Regions from separate parts of the Streptomyces sp. NPDC102462 genome, predicted to be linked through region 4. Evidence: riboswitches for the same ligand, from Rfam matches in the RefSeq annotation. Region 4 holds a riboswitch; each other region holds the start of a gene.
What was found. Region 4 has a riboswitch for cobalamin ahead of ACIRFL_RS38460 (ABC transporter substrate-binding protein). Riboswitches for the same ligand answer to the same signal wherever they lie in the genome.
Positions count from the first base shown of each region.

Region 1: another riboswitch for cobalamin. It lies ahead of metE (5-methyltetrahydropteroyltriglutamate--homocysteine S-methyltransferase); the one in region 4 lies ahead of ACIRFL_RS38460 (ABC transporter substrate-binding protein).
Region 2: another riboswitch for cobalamin. It lies ahead of ACIRFL_RS06955 (ribonucleoside-diphosphate reductase subunit alpha); the one in region 4 lies ahead of ACIRFL_RS38460 (ABC transporter substrate-binding protein).
Region 3: another riboswitch for cobalamin. It lies ahead of ACIRFL_RS28015 (CbtB-domain containing protein); the one in region 4 lies ahead of ACIRFL_RS38460 (ABC transporter substrate-binding protein).

Region 1 covers NZ_JBIWKB010000063.1:34,341-41,560, reverse strand. Annotated here, with positions in the region: gene ACIRFL_RS36130 (GlxA family transcriptional regulator) at 1-468, shown strand, start outside; gene metE (5-methyltetrahydropteroyltriglutamate--homocysteine S-methyltransferase) at 723-3,047, opposite strand; cobalamin riboswitch at 3,215-3,440, opposite strand; partial or broken gene ACIRFL_RS36120 (NADP oxidoreductase) at 3,598-3,734, opposite strand; partial or broken gene ACIRFL_RS36115 (DUF692 domain-containing protein) at 3,735-4,929, opposite strand; gene ACIRFL_RS36110 (TIGR04222 domain-containing membrane protein) at 4,926-5,729, opposite strand; gene ACIRFL_RS36105 (SPFH domain-containing protein) at 6,235-7,220, shown strand, end outside.
Region 2 covers NZ_JBIWKB010000005.1:207,740-214,959, reverse strand. Annotated here, with positions in the region: gene ACIRFL_RS06970 (GntR family transcriptional regulator) at 162-926, shown strand; gene ACIRFL_RS06965 (DUF3311 domain-containing protein) at 1,415-1,678, shown strand; gene mctP (monocarboxylate uptake permease MctP) at 1,675-3,303, shown strand; cobalamin riboswitch at 3,470-3,592, shown strand; gene ACIRFL_RS06955 (ribonucleoside-diphosphate reductase subunit alpha) at 3,741-6,152, shown strand; gene ACIRFL_RS06950 (ribonucleotide-diphosphate reductase subunit beta) at 6,152-7,165, shown strand; gene ACIRFL_RS06945 (hypothetical protein) at 7,078-7,220, opposite strand, start outside.
Region 3 covers NZ_JBIWKB010000037.1:47,436-54,655, reverse strand. Annotated here, with positions in the region: gene ACIRFL_RS28040 (citryl-CoA lyase) at 1-368, shown strand, start outside; gene ACIRFL_RS28035 (dioxygenase) at 519-1,376, shown strand; gene ACIRFL_RS28030 (RidA family protein) at 1,387-1,794, opposite strand; gene ACIRFL_RS28025 (winged helix-turn-helix transcriptional regulator) at 1,939-2,319, shown strand; gene ACIRFL_RS28020 (nucleoside/nucleotide kinase family protein) at 2,329-3,051, shown strand; cobalamin riboswitch at 3,086-3,226, shown strand; gene ACIRFL_RS28015 (CbtB-domain containing protein) at 3,262-3,483, shown strand; gene ACIRFL_RS28010 (CbtA family protein) at 3,504-4,256, shown strand; gene ACIRFL_RS28005 (NmrA/HSCARG family protein) at 4,340-5,257, opposite strand; gene ACIRFL_RS28000 (TetR/AcrR family transcriptional regulator) at 5,362-5,928, shown strand; gene ACIRFL_RS27995 (histidine phosphatase family protein) at 5,985-6,560, opposite strand; gene gap (type I glyceraldehyde-3-phosphate dehydrogenase) at 6,624-7,220, opposite strand, start outside.
Region 4 covers NZ_JBIWKB010000075.1:815-8,034, forward strand. Annotated here, with positions in the region: gene ACIRFL_RS38445 (hypothetical protein) at 166-975, opposite strand; partial or broken gene ACIRFL_RS38450 (ABC transporter ATP-binding protein) at 1,095-1,935, opposite strand; gene ACIRFL_RS38455 (FecCD family ABC transporter permease) at 1,932-2,945, opposite strand; gene ACIRFL_RS38460 (ABC transporter substrate-binding protein) at 2,942-3,979, opposite strand; cobalamin riboswitch at 4,040-4,254, opposite strand; gene ACIRFL_RS38465 (hypothetical protein) at 4,389-4,667, opposite strand; gene ACIRFL_RS38470 (hypothetical protein) at 4,664-5,035, opposite strand; gene nhaA (Na+/H+ antiporter NhaA) at 5,521-7,220, shown strand, end outside.

The sequences.
Region 1 (7,220 bases), on a different contig from region 4:
AGGGACCACGGCGCGGCCGTGGCCACCTCCGCAGCGCGACGATGCGTGGTGGCTCCATGGCGCGAAGGCGGACAGGCACAGTTCATCGAGTATCCGGTGCCGAAGGATGCCGACCGTTCCACCTCGGCCACCCGCCAGTGGGCACTCGGCCGGCTGGCCGAGCCGCTCACGCTGCAGGACATGGCCCGCCACGCCCACATGAGTGAGCGCACGTTCACCCGACGGTTCCGTGCCGAGGTGGGCACAAGCCCCCTCCAATGGCTGCTGCAAAGCCGTCTGAACCAGGCACGCGGCATGCTGGAATCCAGCGACCTGACCGTCGCGCGGATCGCCACAGCCTGTGGCTTCGGGAACCCCGTCGCGCTGCGCAAGCACTTCCACACCCACCTCGGCCTGTCCCCACTGGCCTACCGCCGCGCCCACTGCGCCCCAGAACCGGCCAGGGCGGAGCCTCTTCGGATGACGTGAGCCTTGGACGAGGACTCCCCGCTGTCCTGCCTGCTCGTCGGCGCGGGCCGTCCCGGTCGGCGCCGAGTTGCGGTGGCCGTGACCGCCGCCGGGATGCCGTTGCCGGCGACGATGAGGGCGACGGGTCTCGGCACGCGCTGATCCGGTCCCTGGACTCCTGTGCGGGGCCGGATCAGCCGGCAGTGTCAGGGTTGGCAGGTCGGCGCCGGAGGGAGGGAGCGGGCGACGATACTCCCTCCCCCGGCGGACGGATGTCAGCCTGAGGCCGCGGAGAGTTCCCCTCGAAGGGCGCGAGCCGCAGTCACAAGGTTCTCCAGCGAGGCGCGGGTCTCGGGCCAGCCACGGGTCTTCAGCCCGCAGTCGGGGTTGACCCACAGCCGCTCGGCGGGGATCGCCTCAAGTCCCTTCCGCAGCAGGGTGGCTGCCTCGACTGCGCTCGGCACGCGGGGAGAGTGGATGTCGTAGACGCCTGGTCCGGCCTCGCGCGGGTAGCCGTGGGCGGCGAGTTCGCGGGCGACCTGCATGTGGGAGCGGGCGGCTTCCAGGCTGATGACGTCGGCGTCGAGGTCGTCGATGGCCTGGACGATGTCGCCGAACTCGGCGTAGCACATGTGGGTGTGGATCTGGGTGCCGGGCCGTACGGCGCTCGTGGTGAGCCGGAACGCCTCCGTTGCCCACGCCAGATACGCGGCGCGGTCGGCGGCCCGCAAGGGCAGCGTCTCACGCAGCGCCGGCTCGTCCACCTGGATCACCGAAGTGCCCGATGCCTCCAGGTCGTTCACTTCGTCGCGCAGGGCGAGGGCAACCTGCCGTGCGGTGTCGGCGAGGGGCTGGTCGTCGCGGACGAAGGACCAGGCGAGCATGGTGACCGGCCCGGTGAGCATGCCCTTGACCGGCCGTGAGGTCAGGGATTGGGCGTACGTCGTCCAGCGCACCGTCATCGGCTCGGGCCGCGAGATGTCACCGGCGAGGATCGGCGGGCGGACGTAGCGGGTGCCGTAGGACTGGACCCAGCCGTGCTGCGTGGCGAGGTAGCCGGTGAGCTGCTCGGCGAAGTACTGGACCATGTCGTTGCGTTCGGACTCGCCGTGCACCAGGACGTCGAGGCCCGCCTTCTCCTGGAAGGCGATCACCTCGCCGATCTCCGCCTTGATGCGCTCCTCGTAGCCGGACGTGCTGATCCGTCCGGCGCGCAGGTCGGCGCGGGCGGTGCGCAGTTCGGCGGTCTGCGGGAAGGAACCGATGGTCGTGGTCGGCAGCAGCGGCAGCCCGAGGCGGGCACGCTGGGCGCCGGCGCGTGCGGTGTACGGCTGCGAGCGGCGCGTGTCGGTGTCGGTGACCGCGGCGGCCCGGGCCCGTACGGCGGGGTCGTTGGTGATCGGTGAGCCTGCCCGGGAGGCCAGATCGGCGCGGTTGGCGGCCAGTTCGGCGGCGATGGTGTCGGTGCCCTGGGCGAGGCCCTTTGCGAGGGTGACGATCTCGGCGGTTTTCTGCTGCGCGAAGGCGAGCCAGCGCAGGATCTGCGGTTCGATGCCGCGTTCGACGGCGGCGTCGAGAGGGACGTGCAGCAGGGAGCATGAGGCGGCCACGTCGACCCGGTCCGCCAGGCCCAGCAGAGTGCCGAGTGTGGACAGTGACTTCTCCAGGTCGTTCACCCAGATGTTGCGTCCGTTGACGACGCCGGCGACCAGCCGCTTGCCGGGCAGTCCGCCGACCGCCGCGAGGTCGTCGAGGTTGGCGGCGCCGGCCTCGGTGAAGTCCAGGGCCAGACCCTCCACCGGCGCCTGGGCGAGGACGGGCAGGGCCTCGCCGAGCCGGTCGAAGTAGGAGGCGACCAGCAGCCTGGGCCGGTCGGTGAGAGTGCCGAGGTCCCGGTAGGCCCGGGCGGCTGCGTTGAGTTCGGCCCGTGTGCGGTCCTGGACCAGGGCGGGTTCGTCGAGTTGCACCCATTCCGCGCCGGCCGCGCAGAGGTCGGCGAGCGTCTCGGCGTACACCGGGAGCAGGCGGTCCAGCAGGGTGATTGGCTCGAAGTCGGCGGGTACGCCGGGCGCGGGCTTGGCCAGCAGGAGGTAGGTGACCGGACCGACCACGACGGGCCGGGCCGTGAGGCCCAGCGCCAGGGCTTCCTTCAGCTCGGCGACCTGCTTGGTCGTATCGGCGGCGAACACTGTGTCCGGGCCGAGTTCGGGGACCAGGTAGTGGTAGTTGGTGTCGAACCACTTGGTCATCTCCAGTGGCGCGGCATCCTGGGTGCCGCGGGCCATGGCGAAGTAGCCGTCGAGGCTGTCGGCTTCGACGGCGGCCCGGTGCCGCGTGGGGATCGCACCCACCATGACGGTGGTGTCCAGGACGTGGTCGTAGTACGAGAAGTCGCCGGTCGGGACCTCGTGGATGCCTGCCTCGGCGAGCTGCCGCCAGTTCGTACGGCGTAGCTCGGCGGCGGTGCCCTGGAGGGCGTTCGCGGTGACGCGGCCCTGCCAGTAGCCCTCGATGGCCTTCTTCAGTTCCCGGCTCTGTCCCTGGCGGGGGTAGCCGTACACGGTGGCCCGTGCTGCCGCGGCTGCGGACTTGGTGGTCACGGAGATCTCCTTCGCGAGATGATTCCCTGAGGTCCCGGCGACGGGACGAGAGCGCGAAGGGGTGACGGAACCAGGCGGAGGCGACCTCGCGCGGCATGGCGCGGTCGTCCGCCCGGTATGTACGCCGACCCGCCCACGAGGTCACCGGGATGTCCGCGCGCGGAGTGGTCCGCACACGGGCAGGTGGCAGGTCTTCGGACTCACGGGCACGCCCTCCTTGTCCGGAGGACACCTACTGGCCGTCGCTTCCCAGACCCGGTACGTCGGATCCAGTGCGTATGACGGCGGTCGTTCCCGCTCACCGCTGCGGGGCAGTCCCGGATTCCCACCGGGTTCCCTCTTACGACGCATCCCGCCTGGCGGACGGGGCGAACCAGCTGCACGGGCCAGCGTAAGGGGATGGCCGCGAGTCCGGAGGCTTGCGTCCATCATTCGGATGGTGAGTCGGCACACGCGGGAGACAGGTTTGAAGCGGGCGGAGGGCGGAAAGCCCCGCACACGCGTCTCCCGCCCTTTCAGAAAGCCCCCTGCCGCCTTCCGTTTCCTGGTGGCTCGGTCCGGCCGCGTATGCCAGCGGAGGAGCGATTGCTTGTGCATCCGCTCCCTCGCCGACCCACAGGGCGATGAACAGCGCGGCGGTCGCTTCCAGGAGTCCGCACATTCGAGACCGCCGCCGGACGCGGGCTCTCAGCGCCCCGGCCGCAGGCGGCGCAGTAGGCGGGCCCACCGGCGCGGCCCTGTGCCCCGGGGCAGCAGGCCGCGAGCGCGCAGGTGCGCCGTGAAGGCCGCCGCGTCGGCGTGCGGCCCGCCCGGCGGGCGCGGCCGTCCCTCGGCGTACCCGGCGAAGAGCCGGGGAATCTGCTCCCCCAACGCCTCGGCCACGTCCGGCAGATGGGCCGCCACCACCCTGCGCCGCTTGTCCAGCAGCGCACTCTCCTGCACCCGCAGCCGGTCCGGGTCGAAGCCCTCCGGGGCCGGGCCGCCCGCGACCAGGGCGGCCAGCAACTCGGCCTGGCGCCGCGCCAGTTCCTCGCGCGCGGCCCCTGCCCCGGCCGCCGGGGGCTCAGCGGGCATCGCGGGCCTCCCGTACGGTCCGCCGGATGGCGGCGAGTTCGGCGGCGAGTTCGTCGTCGCGCGGGTAACTGCCGTCCCGCTCCAGCAGCACCCCGGGCGGGTCGGTGCGGCGGGCGAGTTCTGCGAGGACGTCCAGCACCGGTCCGGTCACCGGGTGGGTGTGGGTGTCGTGCCACAGGCCGTCGCGCAGCACTCCGCCCGCGACATGGACGTACGCCAGGTGTTCCAGCGGCAGCGCGTCCAGCACCGCCACCGGGTCGACGCCGAGGTTGACCCGGGCGGTGTGCAGGTTGGCCACGTCGACCAGCAGCAGCACCCCGGTCCGCTCGACCAGCTCGGTGAGGAACTGCGCCTCCGTCAGCTCGTCCCCGGGCCAGGCCAGGAGCGGCGCGATGTTCTCCAGGGCCAGCGGCACGGGCAGCTGCTGCTGGGCGATCCGGACATTCTCGGCCAGGACGTCCAGCGCCGCCCGGGTACGCGGCACCGGCAGCAGATGGCCGCTCTCCAGCCCGCCCGCCCGGGTGAAGGCGACGTGCTCGCTGACCAGGGGCGCCCCCAGCGCCTGAGCGCAGGCCGCCAGGTGGGCCAGCCGCGCCGGGTCGGGCAGCTCCGCCCCGCCGAGGCCGAGCGAGACGCCGTGCGGGACCACCGGGGTGCCCCGGCCCCGCAGCACCCGCAGCGACTCGGGCAGCCGCCGCGGGTCGACCGCCTCGGCGATGACCTCCACGAAGTCCACGCCCGCAAGCCGCTCCACGGTGAGGTCGATCGGGGGCCGCCAGCCGATGCCGAAGCCCAGCCGCGCCGTCATCCGCCGCACCCCCCTCCCCCTCCGCCGCCGCAACTGCCGCCGCCGCAGCCGCCCCCGGAGGACGACGAGGACGAGGACCCTGAGCTGAAAAGGGACGAACGGAGTGTCGGATCAGGGATGGTGATCCAGCCTGCCGTGGCGACGGCGACTACCGGGGCCGACACCTTCGGGCCGTCGCCGGCCGGCCCCCAGAGCACCGGGTAGCTCGACCTTCCGGCGTTGAGTACCGCGTACCAGCCCGCGGGGGTGATCCGGGGCGGTGTGCAGACGAAGACCGCCGCCACCACGAGGGAGACCAGCAGGAAGGCCACCAGCACGCGCACCGGGCGGCCCAGGTGGACGCCGTTCACCATCCGGGCGATGCCGACTCCGACCAGCACCAGCATCGGCAGCCCGGACAGCCGCCCGGCCAGCCGGCGTTTACGGCTGGGCAGCAGACCGAGCTTGCGCGCGGCGTCCCCGGCCCGACGGATCTCCGGCAGGCGCCGGGCTGCCTCCTGCACCAGCGTCGTGTTGGTGGCCTCCCGGGTCCGCGCGGCCTCCAGGACGGCCCGCTGCACCGGCTCGTCGGGGACGCTGCCACAGAAGGTGAGGGTGCCGTCCCGGGCCGTGCGCAGATGGCCGGCCCGGATGAGGGCGTAGAGGGCGGTGCTCACCACCTGGTGGGCCCCGCCGACGACCCAGGCGATGGTGTAGACGTCCGGTATGACGCTGGTGTCCGTGGCGGGGTAGAAGGGGCGGGCTGCTTGCCGTACGGCCACGCCGAGCAGCACGGCGACCGCGAAACCTGCGGCGTACAAGCCGAGGAACTGAGGGCCGGTGAAACCCAGGGGGCGTTCATCGCTGCCTCCCTTGAACGATGTCGAAGCCGTGTCAGGCGATGCGGGTACGGGCAATGGCGTCGAACACGACGTCGACAGGTATCCGGGTGGTTCCCGCGCGGCGACGGGTGAACCGGGAGCGGGGGTGCGCGGCGCTCCGGGCTGCGCGGTGGGGAGCCCGAAGCGGGCGAGGACCAGGGCTTGCTGCGCGACGTTGGTCAGGGCTTCTTGCACGATGCGAAACGCGGTCAGGTATGCCACCCGCGTCTTCCGTGGCGCACGTCACACAGGTCCCAGGTCTGTGCGCGTCATGAAACGTCCGGTGGCGTCTCGTTGGCCCGAGACCGGTCAACGCGGCCGGGCGACATGGGCGAAGAGGAAGCCGCGGTTGAAGGATGAGCGTGCAGGACGTCCCACGCATACGGAGCTGCCCGTCAATGAGTTCCCCTGCTCCCTTTCGCAGTGGGGGAACACCCCGTTCAAGGTGCCGGATCCGTCCGAGAAACCGCCCGCCGGGCAGGGAAGACCCCTCGGGTTCGCCGCCGACTGCATACCGGAGCCGGATCCCGGCCCCGTCCTGATTCCCGAGCCGCAGCCACCCGCCCGTGAGGCACGGCGGCGACCGCCGCGGCTGACGACACAGGCACGTGAGTTCCGGCCCCGTCTTGTCCTGCCCGGCTGGATCGCCCTGCTGGGCGCGCTGCTGTGCGGTGCGGCCATCGCCGTACTCGTGGGGAGGGGCCGATACGTCCGGCGCTGGGTGAGCGTCCCCGAGCCGTCACCGTCGCTCCTGATCTGTCTCGCCCTCGGCCTGCTGCTCGCGGTGAGCGGCCTGCTGGCCAACCAGGAGGGCTTCGCCGTCGTGCTCTCCCGGTGGGGCCGGTACCGGGGCACGGTGCGCGGGGCGGGGCTGATGTGGGTGAATCCCTTGCTCAGGCGGCACCGCGTGGACGTGCGGCTGCGCCACTTCCGGGGCGACTCCCTCGCCGCCGTGGACCGCGTCGGCCATCCGGTCCTCGTCAGCCTGCTGGTCGTCTGGCGGGTCCAGGACACCGCTCGGGCGACGTTCGCGGTCGGTGACCACGAGGAGTTCCTGCGCGCACAGGCGGCGGCCACCGTGTCCGAGGTCACCGCGACGCTGCCCGCCGACCGGTTCGGCACACCCGGGCCGACGCTGCGGGACGGGACGTGGTTCGGCGAGGAGCTGACCCGCGTCCTGGCCCCCGAGCTGGCACCGCTGGGCCTGGAGATCTACTCCGTCCAGCAGCTCTCCCTCGACTACGGCACGGAGATCGCCGAGAGCGTCCGCCGGCTGCAACGCGCCGAACTCGACGCCGATCTGCGCACCACCGTCATCAGCGACGCCGTCGATGTCGCCCGCACGGCCCTCGACCGGATCAGGGCCGACGAAGACACCGACACACACCCGTCCGCGGGCCAGGACTCCCTGTTCCTGCGCCTGCTCGTGCT
Region 2 (7,220 bases), on a different contig from region 4:
GAAGGGGCCCTATGGACTAGACCAACGGGGGTCGCGACGGTATACAGAGGAGATCACGGACCGTTCGGGTGGCCTCCCGTCACACGAAGCCGTGCCACGATGTGACCCGTGGCCGATGGGATGTCGGTCGCTTTCGGCACCCGGAGCCGGGAAGGCAGAACATGAGCACCGACGTCAGCAGTGCGGAGAACGAGGGTGGGACGACCGTCCGTACCGCGCGCGTGCCCAAGTACTACCGCCTGAAGAAGCACCTGCTCGACATGACGGAGACGCTCCCGCCGGGCACACCGGTTCCGCCGGAGCGCACGCTCGCCGCCGAGTTCGACACCTCGCGCACCACCGTCCGCCAGGCCCTGCAGGAGCTGGTGGTCGAGGGCCGGCTGGAACGGATCCAGGGCAAAGGCACGTTCGTCGCCAAACCGAAGGTCTCCCAGGCGCTGCAACTCACCTCCTACACCGAGGACATGCGCGCCCAGGGTCTGGAGCCGACCTCACAGCTGCTGGACATCGGGTACATCACCGCGGACGACCGGCTCGCGGAACTGCTCGACATCACGGCCGGCGGCCGGGTGCTGCGCATCGAGCGGCTGCGCATGGCCAACGGCGAGCCGATGGCCATCGAGACCACGCATCTGTCCGCCAAGCGCTTCCCGGCGCTGCGCCGCAGCCTCGTCAAGTACACGTCCCTGTACACCGCCCTCGCCGAGGTGTACGACGTCCGTCTCGCCGAGGCCGAGGAGACCATCGAGACCTCGCTGGCCACCCCGCGCGAGGCGGGCCTGCTCGGCACGGACGTGGGCCTGCCGATGCTGATGCTCTCCCGGCACTCGCTGGACGAGGACGGCAACCCGGTGGAGTGGGTGCGGTCGGTCTACCGCGGGGACCGCTACAAGTTCGTCGCGCGGCTGAAGCGCCCGCAGGACTAGGCGGCCCGGCCCTTGGGCCCTGCCGGTCGCGATCGTCGTCCTGGACGCGTTGCGGGTGTGCATGCGGCACCTCAGCCGCCCGGCGCCGGCCACCCTGGGCCAGGCGCCCTGCGCCGCCTCGGAGATCACCGCCCAGAACGGGCCGATCCTCGCGCGAGCCGCGACGGGAGACGGCGCGGCATGCGGCCGGCGGACCGCATGGGCTGCCCGGACCGCCCTGGTCTGTACGGCAGTTGGCGGGCGGGTCGGCCCGCGAACGCCCTGTCGCGCCCATCCGGAAGCGACCTCCCGAGGCGGCACCGTCCCGCCGGGAATTCCGAGCGGATGCGCACGGACCGCCAGGAACCGGACCCCGGCGAGGGCTTGCGCCGTCACCGAGAGCGCCGTTTGCGACCGAAATACGGATGGGTACTTCCGATTCATCGGCACCGTCACCTACATTGCCTGCGCGTTACAACAGGTGATCGGTGAGGGGACGGAGCCCAGACATGCCAGACGCGTCCGAAGTGAAACCACCGGTGGTCACACCGGTACGGGTGGTGATCGCCCTGTGCCTCGTCGCACCGTTCGTGGCGATGCTCTGGGTCGGCTCCTACGCCAAGATCGACCCCACGTTCATCGGGATCCCGTTCTTCTACTGGTACCAGATGCTGTGGGTGCTGCTCTCCACCGCGCTGACGATGATCGCCTACAAGCTGTGGCAGCGTGACCAGCGCGCCCGCCGGACCCAGGGCGGAGGTGGCGCGCGATGAACGACGGCGTCAACGGCGTCGCGCTCGGCGTCTTCGTCTTCTTCTTCCTGGCCGTCACGGTCATGGGCTTCCTGGCCGCACGCTGGCGCAAGGCCGAGAACGAGCACAGCCTCGACGAATGGGGCCTGGGCGGCCGGTCGTTCGGCACCTGGATCACCTGGTTCCTGCTCGGCGGCGACCTGTACACGGCCTACACCTTCGTCGCCGTCCCGGCGGCGATCTACGCGGCGGGCGCGGCCGGGTTCTTCGCCGTGCCCTACACGATCCTCGTCTATCCGCTGATCTTCACCTTCCTGCCCCGCCTGTGGTCGGTCTCGCACCGGCACGGCTACGTGACGACCTCGGACTTCGTGCGCGGCCGGTTCGGCTCCAAGGGGCTGTCGCTGGCGGTGGCGCTGACCGGCATCCTCGCCACGATGCCCTACATCGCGCTCCAACTGGTCGGCATCCAGGCGGTCCTCGACGTGATGGGCGTGGGCGGCGGCGAGAACACCAACTGGTTCGTCAAGGACCTGCCGCTGCTGCTCGCCTTCGGTGTACTGGCCGCGTACACCTACTCCTCCGGCCTGAGGGCACCCGCGCTGATCGCGTTCGTCAAGGACACGCTGATCTACATCGTGATCGCGGTGGCGATCATCTACATCCCGATCAAGCTGGGCGGGTTCGACGACATCTTCGCCAAGGCCGGCGACGCCTTCGCCCAGACCAATCCGGCGACGGGCGCGCCGCGCGGGGCGCTCGCCCCGCCGGAGGCGGGCCAGTGGACGTACGCCACGCTGGCCCTCGGCTCCGCGCTCGCGCTGTTCATGTACCCGCACTCGATCACCGCGACGCTGTCCTCGCGCAGCCGTGAGGTGATCCGCCGCAACACCACGATCCTGCCGCTGTACTCCCTGATGCTCGGCCTGCTCGGACTGCTCGGCTTCATGGCGATCGCGGCCGGGGTCAAGGTCTCCAACGGCCAGCTGGCCATCCCCCAGCTGTTCGAGGACATGTTCCCCGACTGGTTCGCGGGTGTGGCGTTCGCGGCGATCGGCATCGGCGCGCTGGTGCCCGCGGCCATCATGTCCATCGCGGCCGCGAACCTGTTCACCCGCAACATCTACAAGGACTTCATCAACCCGCACGCGACGGCCCATCAGGAGACCCGGGTCTCCAAGATCGTGTCGCTGCTGGTGAAGGTGGGCGCGCTGGTCTTCGTGCTGACCATGGACAAGACGGTCGCCATCAACTTCCAGCTGCTGGGCGGCATCTGGATCCTGCAGACCTTCCCGGCCCTGGTCGGCGGCCTGTTCACCCGCTGGTTCCACCGCTGGGCACTGCTCGCGGGCTGGGCGGTCGGCATGGTGTACGGCACGGTCGCCGCCTACGGGGTGGCCTCACCGACGCAGAAGCACTTCGGTGGCTCGGCCAAGGAGATCCCCGGGATCGGTGAGATCGGCTACATCGGCATGACGGCGTTCGTGCTCAACGTCCTCGTCACCGTCGTCCTGACCTTCGTCCTGAAGGCCCTGAAGGCTCCCGAGGGCGTGGACGAGACGAGCCCGCAGGACTACACGGCCGACGCGGGCGACGCGGGCGTCCAGGTGGAGCTTCCGCCCGCGACGGCGGGCGCCGGGCACTGACGGCACGCCCCGCACGGGCGCCGGGCACTGAAAACACGCCCCCGCACAGGCGCCGGGCACCCGCGGGAGCAACCGCGCACGCCCCGCGACGGGCCGCCGATGCCGAACCCGGCAACGGCGGCCCGTTGACGTACGACACAACATCTGGGGGTGCCACCACGGCCCGGCACTAGATGTATGCTCATGTTCGCTGTCGCCGCAGGGGAATCCGGTGCGAATCCGGAACTGTCCCGCAACGGTGTACTCATGCGCGTATGCCCGCATACCCGCATGCAGGCTTCAGTCCGAGGACCTGCCGACGGCGCGCCCGGCCGTCCGGCCCGGGCGCTCTGACGTCCGGGCCTCGTGGAATGGGCCGGTGGACGCGACGCCGTGCGCGCTCGTGTGCTGCCCCCTGCCCTCCGCAAGGCCCCGTGCCGAGCGAGGGAGAGCCCCACGTGACCATCGCGCCAGCCGACCCGGCTTCAGCCGCCCAGGCGACCGCGGCCCCGGTGGAGACCGACGGCCCCGGTGCCGCGCTGCTGCGGACCCTGACCGAGCTGACCGCCGACCTCCCCGACGCCGACCCCGGCCGGGTCGCCGCCGCAGCGCTGCGCGGCCGGTCCGCGCGGTCCGACGCCGCTGCCGTCGCGGAGCTTCGGGAACTGGCCACCGAGGCGGCCGCCGGCCTGATCTCGGAGGACCCCGCCTACTCCCGGCTGGCCGCCCGGCTGCTGACCCTGTCCATCCGCGCCGAGGCCGCCACACAAGGCGTCACCTCGTTCACCGGGTCGATCGCCGTGGGGCACCGGGAAGGGCTCATCGCCGACCGCACCGCCGCCTTCGTACGGCGGCACGCCGAGCGGCTGGACGCGCTGATCGACACCGCGGCGGACGACCGCTTCGGCTACTTCGGGCTGCGCACGCTGCACAGCCGCTATCTGCTCCGGCACCCCCTGACCCGCCAAGTCATCGAGACGCCCCAGCACTTCATGCTGCGGGTGGCCGCCGGCCTCGCCGACGGTGATGCCGATGTCCTCTCCGGGGGAGACCCCATGCACGCCGTGGACGAGGTGGCCGCGCTCTACCGGCTGATGAGCCGCCTCGACTACCTGCCCTCCTCCCCCACGCTCTTCAACTCCGGCACCCGCCACCCGCAGATGTCGTCCTGCTACCTGCTCGACTCCCCCAAGGACGAGCTGGACTCCATCTACGACCGCTACCACCAGGTAGCCCGCCTCTCCAAGCACGCCGGCGGCATCGGCATCGCCTACTCCCGCATCCGCTCCCGCGGTTCGCTGATCCGCGGCACCAACGGGCACTCCAACGGCATCGTGCCGTTCCTGAAGACCCTTGACGCCTCCGTGGCCGCCGTGAACCAGGGCGGCCGGCGCAAGGGCGCCGCGGCGGTCTACCTGGAGACCTGGCACTCGGACATCGAGGAGTTCCTGGAGCTGCGCGACAACACCGGTGAGGACGCGCGCCGTACGCACAACCTCAACCTCGCCCACTGGATCCCGGACGAGTTCATGCGCCGGGTCGACGCCGACGGGCAGTGGTCGCTGTTCTCCCCGTCGGACGTGCCGGAGCTGGTCGACCTGTGGGGCGCGGAGTTCGACGCCGCCTACCGCGCGGCGGAGGCGGCCGGGCTCGCGAAGAAGACCATCCCGGCCCGTGACCTCTACGGCCGTATGATGCGCACCCTCGCGCAGACCGGCAACGGCTGGATGACCTTCAAGGACGCGGCCAACCGCACCGCCAACCAGACGGCCGAGCCGGGCCGTGTCGTGCACTCCTCCAACCTCTGCACGGAGATCCTGGAGGTCACCGACGACGGCGAGACCGCGGTCTGCAACCTGGGCTCGGTCAACCTCGGCGCGTTCGTGAGCGGCGGGGGCATCGACTGGGAGCGGCTGGACGAGACGGTCCGCACCGCCGTGACCTTCCTGGACCGGGTCGTCGACATCAACTTCTATCCGACCGAGCAGGCGGGCCGCTCCAACGCCAGGTGGCGGCCGGTGGGCCTCGGCGTGATGGGCCTCCAGGACGTCTTCTTCAAGCTGCGCCTGCCCTTCGACTCCCCCGAGGCGCGGGCCCTGTCCACCAGGATCGCCGAGCGCATCATGCTCGCCGCCTACGAGGCGTCCGCCGACCTCGCCGAGCGCAACGCGCCGCTGCCCGCCTGGGAGGAGACCCGTACGGCGCGGGGTGTCCTGCACCCCGACCACTACGGCGTCGAGTTCACCTGGCCCGAGCGCTGGGCGGCGCTGCGGGCGCGGATCGCGACGACCGGCCTGCGCAACAGCCTGCTGCTCGCCGTCGCGCCCACCGCGACCATCGCGTCCATCGCCGGTGTCTACGAGTGCATCGAGCCCCAGGTCTCCAACCTCTTCAAGCGCGAGACCCTGTCCGGTGAATTCCTCCAGGTCAACTCGTATCTGGTGCGGGACCTCAAGGAGCTGGGCGTGTGGGACGCCCGCACCCGCGAGGCGCTGCGCGACGCCAACGGCTCCGTGCAGGACCTCACGTGGATCCCGGCCGATGTGCGCGCCCTGTACCGCACGGCGTGGGAGATCCCGCAGCGCGGCCTGATCGACATGGCCGCGGCCCGCACGCCCTACCTGGACCAGTCGCAGTCCCTGAACCTGTTCATGGAGACGCCGACCATCGGCAAGCTCTCCTCGATGTACGCCTACGCCTGGAAGCAGGGCCTGAAGACGACGTACTACCTGCGCTCCCGCCCGGCGACCCGCATCGCACGCGCCGCCCAGGCGCAGCCCCGAGCCACCGTCCCCGTCCAGCAGGCCGCCGACCCCGACGCCGTCGCCTGCTCCCTTGAGAACCCCGAGTCCTGCGAGGCCTGCCAGTGATGTCCCACCGTTCCCAGAACCTTCTCGACCCGGGCTTCGAGCTGACGCTGCGCCCCATGCGCTACCCCGACTTCTACGAGCGCTACCGGGACGCCATCAAGAACACCTGGACCGTGGAGGAGGTCGACCTGCACTCGGACGTCGCCGACCTCGCCAGGCTGACCCCCGCCGAACAGCACCTCATCGGCCGGCTGGTCGCGTTCTTCGCCACGGGCGACTCGATCGTCGCGAACAACCTGGTGCTGACCCTGTACAAGCACATCAACTCCCCCGAGGCACGGCTGTATCTGAGCCGTCAGCTGTTCGAGGAGGCCGTGCACGTCCAGTTCTATCTGACGCTGCTGGACACCTATCTGCCCGACCCGGAGGACCGTGCGGCGGCGTTCGCGGCGGTCGAGAACATCCCGTCCATCCGGGAGAAGGCCGAGTTCTGCTTCAGGTGGATGGACTCGGTCGAGAACCTGGACCGCCTGGAGTCGAGGGCCGACCGCCGGCGCTTCCTGCTCAATCTGATCTGCTTCGCCGCGTGCATCGAGGGCCTGTTCTTCTACGGCGCCTTCGCATACGTCTACTGGTTCCGCAGCCGGGGCCTGCTGCACGGCCTGGCCACCGGCACCAACTGGGTGTTCCGTGACGAGACGATGCACATGTCCTTCGCCTTCGACGTGGTCGACACCGTCCGCAAGGAGGAGCCGGACCTCTTCGACGATCAGCTGCGCCAGCAGGTCACCGACATGCTCCGGGAGGCCGTCGCGGCGGAGCTGCAGTTCGCGCGCGACCTGTGCGGCGACGGCCTGCCGGGCATGAACACCGACTCGATGCGGCAGTACCTGGAGTGCGTCGCCGACCAGCGTCTGACGCGCCTCGGCTTCGCCCCGGTGTACGGCTCCGAGAACCCCTTCTCCTTCATGGAGCTGCAGGGGGTTCAGGAGCTGACCAACTTCTTCGAGCGGCGTCCGTCGGCGTACCAGGTGGCGGTGGAGGGCACCGTCGACCTGGACGAGGACTTCTGATCCCGTTCCTCGTCCGCCGTCTCCTCGGCCTCCCGGAGCTGTCGGTCGATGCGCC
Region 3 (7,220 bases), on a different contig from region 4:
TGCACAAGGAGGGCGATCCCCGCACCGCGCGGCTCATGCGGATCGCCACCGAGGAAGACCGCTTCGGACCGCATCTGCGGCTGTTCGCCGCCATCGGCCGGGTCCATCCCGCCGTACTGGGACGGACGCTCCCGCTCAACGGGGCCGGGGTGTGCGGCGCCGCGCTCGCCGACCTGGACCTGCCCCTGCCGCTGCTGCGCGCCTTCGCGCTGCTGGCGCGCACGGCCGGGCTGATCGGGCAGCTCGCCGAGGAACTGCGCCGACCGGTCGCACGGGAGGTCTTCCTGTCCGTCGACCGCAACAGCACCGCCGCCCCACCGGACCCCTACGCACCGCAACCGCTCACGGAGCGCCGGCGCGGCGGCTGACCGCCGACACCGCGCCGCGGCGCGCACCACCTTCCCGCACCCCGCATCCCGTACCAGGCTCCCGCACCCCATATTCGGCTCCCGCCCCCTCGCACTCGGCGCCCGGCTCTCGCAACCCGCGCCCCCGACCGCAGACCAAGGAGCAGCAACGTGTTCGTCGACGAGGACAACATCACCGAGCTGGCCGTTCAGCGCTGGGCCACCGCGCACTCCCCGCGGCTGGCGGAGCTGATGGGCGCGCTGGTCCGCCATCTGCACGCGTTCGCCCGGGGAGTGCGGCTCACCGAGGACGAGTGGGCGGCCGCGATCCGGTGGCTCACCGCGGCCGGTCAGATCTGCGACGACAAGCGTCAGGAGCTGATCCTCACCTCGGACGTGCTCGGGCTGAGCACGCTCGTGGTCCAGTTGAACAACCGTTTCGGGCCGGGGGCGACGCCCGCCACGGTGCTGGGCCCCTTCCACATCGACGGCTCACCGGCCGCAGCGCGCGGCTTCGACATGTCCGACGGCATCCCGGGAACCCCGCTGTTCGTCACCGGCAAGGTCACCGACACCGGGGGGCAGCCCGTCGCGGGCGCCGTGCTCGACGTCTGGCAGGCCGACGCCGACGGCGCGTACGAGGCGCAGCTCCCCGAGGTCGACGAGGCGCGCCTGCGGGCCAAGTACCGTACCGCGCAGGACGGCAGCTACTGCATCCGCACCATCGCACCGCGCGGGTACGCCATCCCCATGGACGGTCCGGTCGGCGAGCTGATCCGCGCAACCGACATCAGCCGTTTCCGGCCCGCGCACATCCACTTCCTCATCGACGAACCCGGCTACCGGAAGCTGATCACCCATCTGTTCCAGGCGGGCAGCGACTACCTGGACAGCGACGTCGTGTTCGGTACGAAGGACGCCCTGATCGTGCCGTTCACCGCACACCCGGCGGGCGGCGCGCCCGACGGAAGCCGCCTCGACACGCCGTACCTGCACGCCGAGTACGACTTCGTCCTCCAGGCCGGCTGACGACCCGGGCTCAGTCGAGGACCGCGACGGCCTCCACCTCGACCAGGTGCTCGGGTACGTCGAGCGCCGCCACGCCGAGCAGGGTGGCGGGCGGTGCGGGGGTGACGCCGAGGCGCGCCGCCGCCCGTTCGATGCCCGCCAGCAGCTGCGGCATCCTGTCGGCGGTCCAGTCCACGACGTGCACATTCAGCTTGGCCACGTCCTGGAAGGAGGCGCCGACCGCGGCCAGGGCGGTGCCGACGTTGAGATAGCACTGCTCGACCTGGGCGGCGAGGTCGTCCCTGCCGACGGTGACGCCGTCCGCGTCCCAGGCGACCTGACCGGCGATGAAGACCAGCTTCGAGCCGGACGCCACCGACACCTGCCGGTAGACGTCGATCTCGGGCAGTCCGCCGGGGTTGACGAGGGTGATGGCCATGCGTGCGGTCTCCTTGCGTCCTTCGAACCCGAGGCCCGCCGGCCCGGGGCCACAGCGGCTCGTGCTCTCTTGTGGTTACTCGGAAACCGTAGGAGAGTGGTCGCCGACATGGAAGAACGCACTTTTCGGTGACTGGGGAACCTCATGGTGACCAAACAACTCAAGGGCACGCCCGATGACGCGGACCTCACCCGCGCCGACTCCCTGGCGCGCGAGATCTTCTCGGACGTCGCGAACAAGTGGGCGTTCCTGATCATCGAGTCCCTTGGCGAACGCACCCTGCGTTTCAGCGAGTTGCGGGACGAGATCGAGGGCATCAGCCACAAGATGCTCACCCAGAACCTGCGCATGCTGGAGCGCAACGGCCTGGTCGAGCGGACCGTGTACCCCACCGTGCCCCCGCGGGTCGAGTACACCCTCACCGAGCCGGGCCAGGGCCTCAGGGCGACCGTCGACGGCATGTGCGCCTGGACCCACCGCTACTTCCACCACATCGAGACATCCCGAAGCCGCTTCGACTCCTGAGGCCCGAGCATGGATCGCCACGGTACGACCCCCACGACCGTCCCCGCCGGTGCCCCTGACGTGCCGGCCTTCTCCGTTCTGTGCGCACGGGCCCGGGCCCTCGCCGGGTCCGGACGGCGCGCGATGCTGGGCATCGTCGGCGCACCGGGTTCCGGAAAGTCCACGCTGGCCTCGCACCTGGCCGCCGCGCTCGGCCCGGACACGGCCGTCGTGGTGCCCATGGACGGGTTCCACCTGGCCAACGGCGAACTGGAACGGCTCGGCCGCCGGCAGCGCAAGGGCGCACCGGACACCTTCGACGCCGCGGGGTACGTGGCGCTGCTGCGCCGACTGCGCGAACCGACGGGGGAGTGTGTCTACGCCCCGCGGTTCCACCGCGAGTTCGAGGAGGCCGTCGCCGGCGCCGTCCCGGTCCCGGCCGTGACGCCGCTGGTCATCACCGAGGGCAACTATCTGCTGCTCGACGACGGCCCCTGGGCGGGTGTCAAGGCGCTCCTCGACGAGACGTGGTACGTCGCCACCGACGAGGAGACACGGCTGGACCGGCTCATCCAGCGGCATGTCGCCTACGGCAAACCCCTCGCACAGGCCCGGGCGTGGTCGCTGGGCACCGACCAGCGAAACGCCGACCTCATCGCGGCCACGCTGGACCGGGCCGACCTGGTGTTCGCCCCACCGCCCCTCGCACCGGTGCCGCACGGCACGGGTCAGGACGTCCCGTCCGGAGGGTGACCGTCGGGTGGCGGCGGATGCGGTCTTGGCCGCGCACGCGGCACGCGGTACGGTCGCTGCGACATCGACGACGGTACGACGGAAGCCGGTGGGAATCCGGCACGGTCGCGCCACTGTGTGCGAGCGCCCCCAGGCGCTCGTGAGTCAGACCCGTGGCCGTCGTCCTGTGCACCACCGAGAGGGGACGCGAACTCCCCAAGGAGGTCCGCCATGGCGCAGCATGTCGCCCGGCCGTCAGTCACCACCCCCTCCGTTCCCGCCGCACTGCCGCTGAAGGCGATAGCTCCCTGGGCGGTCTTCTTCGGCATCCTGATGCTGATCCTGCTCTACTTCGTCGGCGCCGAGCAGGGCGCCACCTCCGTGTTCAGCGGCACGGGCGTCCATGAATGGGTGCACGACGCCCGCCATCTGCTCGGCTTCCCCTGCCACTGACGCGAGGGGACGAAGCCCGCATGAACTCCGCAACCGTACGCGGCCTTCTCCTGCGGGGCATGCTCGCCGGCCTCGCGGCCGGTGTGCTCGCCCTGATCGTGGCCTACTTCCTCGGCGAGCCGAGCGTCGACAAGGCGATCGGCTTCGAGGACGCCCACGCCCACGAGCACGGCACGGAGGTCGTCTCCCGCTCCGTGCAGTCCACCGCCGGCCTCGCCACCGGTGTCCTCGTCCACGGGGTCGCCTTCGGCGGCATCGCCGCGCTCGCCTTCTGCTTCACCCTCGGGCGCGTCGGCCGGTTCGGGCCGCGGGCGACGGCGCTGCTGCTGTCCGGCGGCGCGCTGCTCGTCGTGTACGTCGTGCCGTTCCTGAAGTACCCGGCCAACCCGCCGTCGGTGGGCGACGCCGGCACCATCGGCAGACGGACCGCCCTGTACTTCCTGATGCTGCTGCTCAGCGTGCTCCTCGCGATCGCCGCCACCCTCCTGGGCAGACGGCTCGCGTCCCGGCTCGGCCCGTGGTACGCCACCGTCGTGGCGGTGACCGCCTTCGTCGTGGTGATCGGCCTGGCGTATGCGTTCCTGCCGGTCGTCGACGAGGTGCCGGCGGGCTTCCCGGCCACCTTGTTGTGGCGGTTCCGGCTGTCCACGCTGGCCGTCCAGGCCGTCCTGTGGGGCGGATTCGGCCTGCTCTTCGCGGAGTCGGCCGAGCGGCTGCTGCACCCGAAGCCCGCAACGGCCGCTACCGCGAAGGCGGTTCCGGCCGCGCACTGAGGCCGCGCCCGAGCCGTGCGCCCGGCCCGCCGACGGCCCCGGAACCGTCCGGGGCCCTCCGGCGGCGGTACCCGGCAACGGCGTCAGGCCGAGGCGCGCAGGTGCCGCCGTGCCCACTCCTCGAAGCCGGTGAGCGGGATGCCGAGGGCACGTGCGTATTCCGGGCGGGCCGGCTGGCCGGTCTCGTTCATCATGTCGTGCCCGGTGCCCATGGCGGGCATCCCGGCGGCGACGGCCTCCTCCAGGGTCATGTCGGGGGCGGTCAACTCCGTTCCGAGGACACGGGAGAGCGTCTTGGCGATGTCGCGCATCGTCAGATAGTCGCTCGCCAGTTCCAGTTCCACGCCGTCGAACCGCTCGGGTGCGGCGACGGCGGCGGCCGCCGCCCTGCCGATGTCGTCGACCGCCACCAGCGACAGCCAGGTGTCCGGCTTCACCAGGCTCACCAGACCGCCCTCGACGCCACGGGGGAACAGGAACGCCTCGGAGAGCAGGAAGTTCTCCATGAAGAAGCCCGGCTTGATGAGCGTCCAGTGCTCGAAGCCCGCCGCACGGACGCGGTCCTGGATCCCGGTCTTCGTGGAGTAGTAGGGCTCCATCGCGGCCCAGCGGCCCTGAGCCCAGCCAGGGCTCTGCGTGTGCTGTCCGGCGCCCGACACCGACGTGTGCACGAACTGCGGCACGCCGGCGGCAAGCGCGCCCTCGATCAGATGGACGGCCTGCGCGAACTCCCCTTCGAAACCACGTCCGTTCAGGTCGGGCATCTGCACCGAGAAGACGGCGCGGGCGCCTTCGGCGGCCCGGATCACGGAGTCGCGGTCGTCCAGGTCGCCGGTGACCAGCTCGGCACCGAGCGCTTCGACGGCCTTCGCCCGGTCGGTCGCCGGGTCGCGGACGAGTGCGCGGACGGGAACGCCCGCCGCGAGCAGGGCACGGGCGGTGGCGCCGCCCTGCCTGCCGGTGGCGCCGGTGACCAGGACGGGTGCGGGATCGGTCGGCACGATGCTTCTCCAATGCTGCCCATGGATTAAACGGCGGGGCCCGCCGCTTCTCCTCCGGTAAGATACGGAGGGCCCCGCCATTTAGCAACCTCCGAGGTGACACCATGCCCGTCCAGCGTGCGGACGCCCGGCGCAACTACGCGCGCATCCTCGCGGTGGCCGAGGAGGAGGTCGCCGCGCACGGCGCCGACGCGTCCCTGGAACAGATCGCCCGCACGGCGGGGGTCGGCTCGGCCACCGTCCGCCGGCACTTCCCCAGCCGCGGCGCCCTCCTGCAAGCGGTGTTCCACGAACGGATCGAGCACCTGTGCGCCCGCGCCCGTGACCTGGCCGGTGCCGCCGACAGCCGGGCCGCGCTGCTGGAGTGGCTGGCCGCCCTCACGGCGTACGCCGCATCCGCCCGGGGGATGGCGGCCGTGCTCACCCAGGAGCCGGCGGGCGACCCGGACGAGGGGCACGTCGACGCCTGCGCGGCCAGGCTCGCCGAGGCCGTCGACCCGCTGCTGCGCCGCGCCGCCCAAGACGGTGCCGTGACACCGGACGTGACGGTCGCCGACCTGGTCACACTGGTCACCGGGATCGCCCTGGCCACGGAGCACCATCCCGATCCCGCAGGCGAGGCGGACCGGCTGCTGGCCCTGACCGTGGCGGGAATCAGCCCACAACGGTGACGAGGGGAGGCGGAGGTCACGACCGACGACACATAGCAGCGCATACCGCGGAGCGCTCAGGTGTCCGGGGCGGCCGGTGAGTGGCCGAGCCGCAGGTTCCAGCGGCCGGACCGGCCGCTCAGTTCGGTCGCCGTCAGCGGGGGAACGTCAAGGCGCCAGAACGCCGTGACGGGCATGTCCAGCGCATGGACGACCGCCGCCCGCACCACCTCAGGCTCGACCACGGCGAGGGTACGGCCGGTGTCCGCGACGCCGGCCAGCCAGCGCGCGATCCGTCCGCACAGGTCCCGCACCGACTCGCCGCCGTGCGGCGCGGCGTCCGGGTCGCCGAGCCAGCGGGCGACCGCCTCCGGATCGGCGGCGCCCACCTCGTCCAGGGTGCGGCCCCGCCAGCGCCCCACGTCGAGACCGGCCAGCTCCGGCGCCGCAAGGGCGTTCAGGCCGAGCGCCGCGGCCGTCTCCCGGCAGCGCAGGCTCGGCGAGGTCAGAACACGGCCCGCAGGGGGCAGCGAACCGGCCGCCGCGCGGGCCCGGCGCGCGCCGCCCTCCTCGATCGGGGCGCCGTCGTCGAAGGCGGCCCGCCGCAGCGACCCGCTCATGGCGGGGGAGACGAGGAACACTCGGCTGGTCACGGCATTCCTCCTGCCGCCGGGAACACCGCGCCCCTGTGGGACGCCGTCGGACTGTGACGCCGGTCAGCCGGCGGCGAGGAGTTCGAGGGTGTCGATCACCCGGTTCGAGAAGCCCCACTCGTTGTCGTACCAGGCGACCACCTTGATGTGCCGGCCGTCGACGCGGGTGAGAGCCGAGTCGAAGACGGACGAGGCCGGGTTGCCCGTGATGTCGGACGAGACGAGCGCGTCGTCCGAGTATTCGAGGATGCCGGCGAGCGGCCCCCGCGCCGCGGCCAGGTACGCCGCGAGCACGTCCTCACGGGTCACCTCGCGGGCGACGGTCGTGTTGAGTTCGACGATCGAGCCCACCGGCACCGGCACCCGGATCGAGTCGCCCGACAGCTTGCCGTCGAGGTTCGGCAGCACGAGACCGATCGCCTTCGCGGCACCCGTCGTGGTCGGCACGATGTTCACGGCCGCGGCGCGGGCACGGCGGGCGTCGCGGTGCGGGCCGTCCTGCAGGTTCTGCTCCTGCGTATAGGCGTGCACCGTCGTCATGAAGCCGTGCTCGATGCCGGCGAGTCCGTCGAGCACCGCGGCGAGCGGAGCGAGCGCGTTGGTCGTGCAGGAGGCGTTCGAGACGATGGTGTGCGCGGCCGGGTCGTACGCGTCGTTGTT
Region 4 (7,220 bases):
TCCTTCTCGGATCGTCCGGATCCGGCCACACACGCGCGGGAGCACGGGCGGACCGGCATGTTCCGGTGTGCGGGGAGACGGCCGCGTCCCGGGGCGCCACGGCGCACGCGGGCCTACGGCCGGGACCCGGGGAGCGCAGGGGCAGCCCCGGGGAACCGGCTGTCGTCAGACGACAGCGGTTCCCGTGGGCGGACCCCGCGTGGTGATCGCATGCACGAGAAGCAGGAGCCGCGGCGCCCGGACGGAGCGGAGGCGGCGCACACGGACACGCGGGCCGTCCGGGGTGCCGGGCGGGGTGAGCAGGAGGCGCAGCGGAGCGGCGAGCCTGGCGGCCACCGCCCGCAGGACGCGGAAGGCGGCCCGCTCGCCATGGGCCAGCCACAGGCCGCACAGCACGGCGGCCAGCAGATGCGCGAGGAGCATGCCGAACGCTGAGGTGCCGGCGGGATGGCCCAGGTGATCCAGGTGATCCATGGGGCCCAGGCCCATGTGCCCGGCGGCCATGTGGAGCACGTCCATGTGTCCGAACCCCATGTGGGGCACCATGGGGGCTTCGCCCATATCCATGGAGCCCATATCCATGGGGCCCCTGCCCACGGACGCCGTGCCCATGGCGTCCGGGCCCATAGAGCCCGCACCCATGGTGGTGAGGCCCATGGGCTGCACGCCTATGGGGTTCACGCCCATGGAGTGCACGCCCAAGGTCCCCGGGTCCCCGGATGCCCGCTGGGCGAGGGTGAACGCCGAGTGGAGCGCCGTCTGGGCGGCGACCACCACCGTCACGATCAGCGCCGGCCCCCGCTCACGGCCCGCCAGGCACCAGCCCACCACACCGGTCGCGACGCCCCCGGCGGCCAGCGCCCCTGCGGGCACATGGCGACCGGACATCAGAACGTGGCCCAGGGCGGCGAGCAGCACACAGACGGCCGCGAACAGCGCGGCCCGTACCGTGCGAGAACACCACCCTGCGGTCATGGCGCCTCATCCTCGGGTCAGGGCATCGGTCGTCACTCCTGGGTACGGATCCTGTCCCCGTCACACACTCAACTCACCCCATGTGATCCAGACCACACCACCGTCGGTGCCGTATCCGGTCAGGCGGGCCCGTCCGCAGCGCGGGTCGGCCGGCGCAGGAAGCGGATCACCGGGTGGCCGGGGTGCTGGGTGACCTCGGCACGGACGCCGTAGACCCGCTCGATGAGGGCGGGCGTCAGGACCGTGGAGGGGGTGCCTTCCGCGACCGCCCGGCCGTCTCGCAGGACGAGCAGCCGGTCGCAGTACATCGCGGCGAGGTTCAGGTCGTGCAGCGCGATCACGGTGGTGACCGGCAGGTCGGCGACGAGGTCCAGCAGGTCCAACTGGTGCTGGATGTCGAGGTGGTTGGTGGGTTCGTCCAGCAGCAGTTCGCGGGGTTGCTGGGCGAGGGCGCGGGCGATCTGCGCGCGCTGGCGCTCGCCGCCGGACAGCGTGTGCCAGAACTGGCCGGCCCGCTCGGTCAGCCCGGTGCGGGCCAGTGCGTCGGCGACCGCGCGCGTCGTCGGCACCGGCCGCGGCCCAGGCCCGCCGGTGCGGGATGCGGCCCAGCGCGACGACGTCCCGGACGGTCAGCTCGGTCTGGGTGTGCGCGTGCTGTTCGACGGTGGCGATGCGCCGCGCGGTGGCCCGGCGGCCGACCCGGGCCAGCGGGCGGCCGTCCAGGGTGACGACTCCCGCGGTGGGCGCGAGCACTCCGGCGAGCAGCCTGAGCAGGGTCGACTTGCCGCTGCCGTTGGGGCCGAGCAGGCCGATCGTCTGCCCGGGCCGGGGGGCGAGGGTGACGCCGTCGACGATGATCCGGCCGTCGATGCGGCGCGTGACGCGCTCCGCGCGCAGACCGGGCGGGGCGTCCCGGTCGGACGTGGGGACCCGGTCGGACGTGGGGTCCGGGCCGGTCATGTCCGCCTCCGTCCGCGGTACAGGACGGCCACGAACGCCGGTACGCCGATCAGCGACGTCACCACGCCCACCGGCACCTCCTGGGGATCGATGACGGTACGGGCGACGGTGTCCGCCCACACCAGGAAGACGGCTCCGGCCAGTGCCGTGACCGGCAGCAGCCGGGCGTGGCCGGAACCGGTGAGCGCGCGGGCCGCATGCGGCAGCACCAGGCCGACGAAGCCGATCGCCCCGGTGCAGCTGACGAGTGTCGCGGTCAGCAGCGCGGTCGCGCACAGCAGGACCAGCCGGGTGCGGGCGACACGCACACCGAGCGCCGCCGCCGCGTCCTCGCCGAACGCGAACGCGTCCAGGGTGCGGGCGTACCCGAGGCAGACCACGAGCACGGCGGCGAGCACGACGGCGCACAGCAGCACCTCGCCCCAGCCGGCGCCGGTCAGCGAGCCGAGCAGCCAGAACAGCACGCCTCGCGTGGTCTCCGCGTCCGCCGACGTCAGGACGGTGAACGAGGTGAGCGCGGAGAACAGTTGCATGGCCGCCACGCCGGAGAGCACCACCCGGTCGGGGGCGCCGCCCAGGGTGTGACCGAGCACGAGGACGAGCCCGAAGGAGAGCAGGGCACCGGCGAACGCGCCCGCCGACAGCGACACCGCTCCCCCGCCGACCCCGAGCACGACCACGGCGACCGCGCCGGTGGACGCCCCGGAGGACACCCCGAGCACGAACGGGTCGGCGAGCGGATTGCGCAGCAGGGACTGCATCACCGCCCCGCACACCGCGAGGCCCGCGCCGCAGAGGGCGGCCAGCAGGGTGCGGGGCATGCGCAGGTTCCATACGATGCCGTCCCGCAGCGGCGCCAACTGGCTGTCCCCGAAGCCGAGGTGGGCGGCGACGCAGGCCCAGACGTCGGCGGTGGAGATGTCGGCGGGGCCTATGGTCACGGCGAACGCCACCGACGCGGTCACCGCCAGCAGCCCGCCTGCGGTCAACAGCGGGGCGCGGAGGTTCACTTGACGAGCCCGAGGTCACGCAGTCCGGCGGCGACCGGTTCGATTCCCTCGACCGTGCGGATGGACGGGTTCATGGCCTGCCCGCTGAGCAGGATGTACCGCTTCTTCCTGACGGCGGTGAGATTGCGGGTGGCGGGGTCGCTCTCCAGGAAGCGGATCTTGGCCTTGGCGCTCTCGGCCGTCTGGGACCTGCGGGTCAGATCGCCGAGGACGATGACGTCCGGGTCGCGGTCGGCGACGGTCTCCCAGTTGATCTGGGGCCACTCTTCGTGGGTGCCGGAGAACACGTTCGACGCGCCGACGGCCCGGGTGATGGCGCCGGGGGCGCCGCAGCAGCCGGCCAGGTAGGGCGACTGGGAGTTGGCGAACCAGTACATGAGCGAGACGCCGGAGGCGTCGAGGCCGTCGGTGGCCGCCCGCACCCGCTCCTTCAGACGTGCGACGAGCCGGTCTCCGCGTTCGTCGACGCCGAACGCGCGGGCCAGGTCGCGTATCTCGCCGTACACGGTGTCGAGGGTGAGCGGGGCGCTGCGGGAGCCGTCGCCGCCGCTGTCGTTGTCCTTTCCGGCGGCGCAGTCGGACGGGGAGACGTACGTGGGCACGCCCAGCTTCTCGAACTGCTCGCGGGTGGCGACGCCGCCCTGGCCGAGGGTGGAGACGAAAGACGCGGTGACGAAGTCGGGTTCGGCGTCGAGCACCTTCTCGAAGGAGGGGTTGTTCTCGGCGAGCCGGGGCACGGACGCGTTGGCCTTCTCCAGGCCCTTCATCACCGGGTCGGTCCAGGTGGCGGTGCCGGCGAGACGGTCCCCGAGACCGAGGGAGAGCAGGATCTCGGTACTGCCCTGGTTGAGGGAGACGGCGTGTTCGGGGGCCGACGCCAGGGTGACCGGATGGCCGCAGTTGTCGATCGTGCGGGGGTAACCGGCGGCGGAACGGCCGGAGTCGGGGGCGGATCCGCCGGGGCCGCCGCACGCGGTCAGCAGCAGCGCCGGGGTGAGCAACAGCAGGGCGGGACGGCACGGGGAACGGAACACGGGCCTGCCTCGGGTGTCGGGGCTCGTACGCGGAGCCTGGCCTACGGACGTCCTCCGCGCACGGGGCGCGGAGGTGCCAGCAGGTCTTCGGACTCGGGTTCGTCCGGACGGGGCGCCTTCCCGGTACGGCCCCGCACCGGCCTCGCGGCCGGCCCGAACCCCTCCCAGTGGCTTGGTGTGCCCTGCCCGTCCCCCTCACCGCTGCGCGTCAGTTCCGGATTCGCACCGGATTCCCTGGCCTCGGATGTGGCACGACTGGCCCGGCCAGGCTACCAAGATCGCCCGGCCGCCAGGACCCGGCCCCGTCCCCGGGCCGAGCGCCCGCGTCCGCCACGTCGGCCATGCCGGCATCGGTGTGCCGGGCCGCCTGCTGACACCCGGCGCTCCGGCCCGGGTGGGACGTCGTGCCTCACCCCGGTCCGTCCTCCGGGTCCACGGGCGGGGTCCCGGCGCAGATCCACTCGTGCACGACGGCCGGGGACAGTCCGCCGTCGGCGGCTATGACGTGCTCGGGCACGCCGGTGAGCCAGGCGGCGAGCACGGCCCGGCGCAGGTCGGCGGCGCGGGTGGCGAGGCCGGTCCGGTAGGCGTCCGCGGAGCCGACGACGAGCTTGGGTGCGTCCTCCGCCAGGCGCCGGGCGGCGCGGCGGACGGTGCGGCGTGCGCTCTGGGTTTCGAGGTCGTTCATGCCGCCGCCTCCCGTGCCGTGCCGAGCGGGCCGTGGTCCGGATGCCGGTACGCATCCCGCACTCCGGGCTCCGGGACGAGCCGCGCGATGAGCCGTTCCAGGCGACGGACAGGGTCACCGCTGCGGCAGACACGGGCGGGCACGGCGCCGTCGCGCGCCGCCGACAGCCCACGGGACATCGGCAGTCCACGCGGCAGCGTCAGATCGCGCCACAGACCCCGACTGCCGGCGGCCCAACACCGCGGTGGGGCGGTCGTGTCGAGGCCACGGGCACCCGCGGCGCCGGACAAGCCGCTGCCCGGCACCACGCAGGAGGCGGCACCGGCGGCGCGGCAGAGGGCGGGGCCGAAGGTGGTCGGGTTCGCCATGGGTACCTCCCCTTCCCCGTCGCGGCGGGGCAGGTCGAGGGCATGGCAGCCGCCGTGCGGGGCGGGGGGCTACCGGGTGCCCGAGGAGCGGGGGGACATGGGGATGCGGGGCCTCGCGCGGCCCGGACTACTGCTGCTGCGATCCATGTCGCTCACCTCCTCCTCGGTCGGCGTGCACCCGGTCCTCCGGGCTTCCGGCACCCCTCCATAGTTGCACAGCGACGCAAATTCTGCTCACCCGCGGGGAGCAGGCCCGCCGTCGATTCCAGGCCCCGCGCCGGCCCCCTCACTAAACTGTCACGCACGCGACGGCATCCGGCTCCGCCCTCGGCTCCGGTGCCGCGTACCCGTCCAGGAGGACGGCCGTCCCCGCCCGGCCGGCTCCCGCCCATCGACCCGGCCGGGGTCTTCGTCGACTGATCGGGATGCGGGTGCACGACGTGCCGCCAGAGCCGACCGGTCCCGCACCGTCCGGGGCCGTGTCCATGACCGGACAGACCGCGTGCGGCGCGGGTCCGCGCAGCCCGCTGCGCACCTTCCTGCGGACCGAGACCGGCAGCGCCGCCGTGCTGCTCGGCGCGGTGATCGTGGCCCTCGTCTGGGCCAACGTCTCCCCCGGCGGCTATGCGTCGTGGTGGCGGACGGACATGTCGCTCACGATCGGTTCGGCCGATCTCTCCCTGGAGCTGCGCGAGTGGGTGAACAGCGGCCTGATGACGCTGTTCTTCTTCGTCGTGGGTCTGGAGGCCCGCCGCGAGGTCGACGTGGGGGAACTGCGCGAGCGGCGCCGCGTCGTGCTGTCCGTGGTCGCCGGGGTCAGCGGCATGCTCGTCCCGGTCGCGATCTACCTCGGCTTCAACGCCGGACTGGACTCGGCGCAGGGCTGGGGCGCCGCCATGTCCACCGACACGGCCTTCGCCCTGGGCATGCTCGCCGTGCTCGGTTCCCGGCTGCCGGGCGGTCTGCGGGTCTTCCTGCTCACCGTCGCGGTCACCGACGACCTCGTGGCGCTGGTCGTCATCGCCCTCGCCTACAGCGGCACGGTCAGCCTCACCGCGCTGGGCGTCGCGCTCGGCGTCCTCGCCCTGCTTCTCGCACTGCGCGCGGCCGGGGTCCGGATCACCGGCGTGTACGCGGTCCTGGGGGTGGCCCTGTGGGGCGCGCTGCTGCGGTCGGGGGTGGACCCGGTGGTCAGCGGCCTGGTCATGGGGCTGCTGACGTACGCGCATCCGGCCGAGCGGCACGCCCTGGAGCGGGTCACCCGGCTGTTCCGGGGGTTTCGGGAACAGCCGACGCCGGAACTGGAACGCACCCTGCGCCGCGGTCTGGCCTCCGCCCTCTCGCCCAACGAGCGGCTGCAGCGGATGATCCACCCGTGGACGAGCCATGTCATCGTGCCGCTGTTCGCGCTGGCCAACGCGGGCCTGACGATCAGCGCCGACCGGATCGCGGCGGCGTTCACCTCACCCGTCACGCTGGGCATCGTCTGCGGCTACGTCCTGGGCAAACCGGCCGGCATCCTGGGCGCCACCTGGCTGGCGGCGCGGGTGAGCCGGGGCCGGCTGCGCCCGGCGGTGGGCTGGGGCGCGGTCGCCGTGGGCGGCAGCCTCGCCGGTGTGGGCTTCACGGTGGCGCTGCTGATCGCCACGCTCGCCTTCCACGGGCAGCGGCTGGAACAGGCGAAGGCCGGCATTCTGGCGGCCGTCGTGCTGTCCTGTCTGATCTCGTGGGTCCTGACGCGGGCCATCGCCCTGCTGCCCGCGCGCCGGCGGACCCGGGCGCTGCTGGGCGAGGGGCAGCCGATCGTCGATCTGAGCGATCCCGTCGACGCGGCGCGCGACCATGTGCGCGGCCCGCTCGACGCTCCGGTGACCCTGGTCGAGTACGGCGACTACGAATGCCCGTACTGCGGACGGGCGGAGCCGGTGGTACGCGCGTTGCTGGCCGAGTTCGGCGACGACCTGCGCTACGTCTGGCGGCATCTGCCCCTCACGGACGTCCATCCCGACGCGCAGCTCGCCGCCGAGGCCGTGGAGGCGGCGGCGTCGCAGGGCCGCTACTGGGAGCTGCACGACGTCCTGATCAGCCACCAGGGGAGCCTCCAGGTGAAGGACCTCCTGGAGCACGCCGAGCGGATCGGGCTCGACATGACGGCGTTCCGCCGCGACCTGCGGGCGCGGGCCGG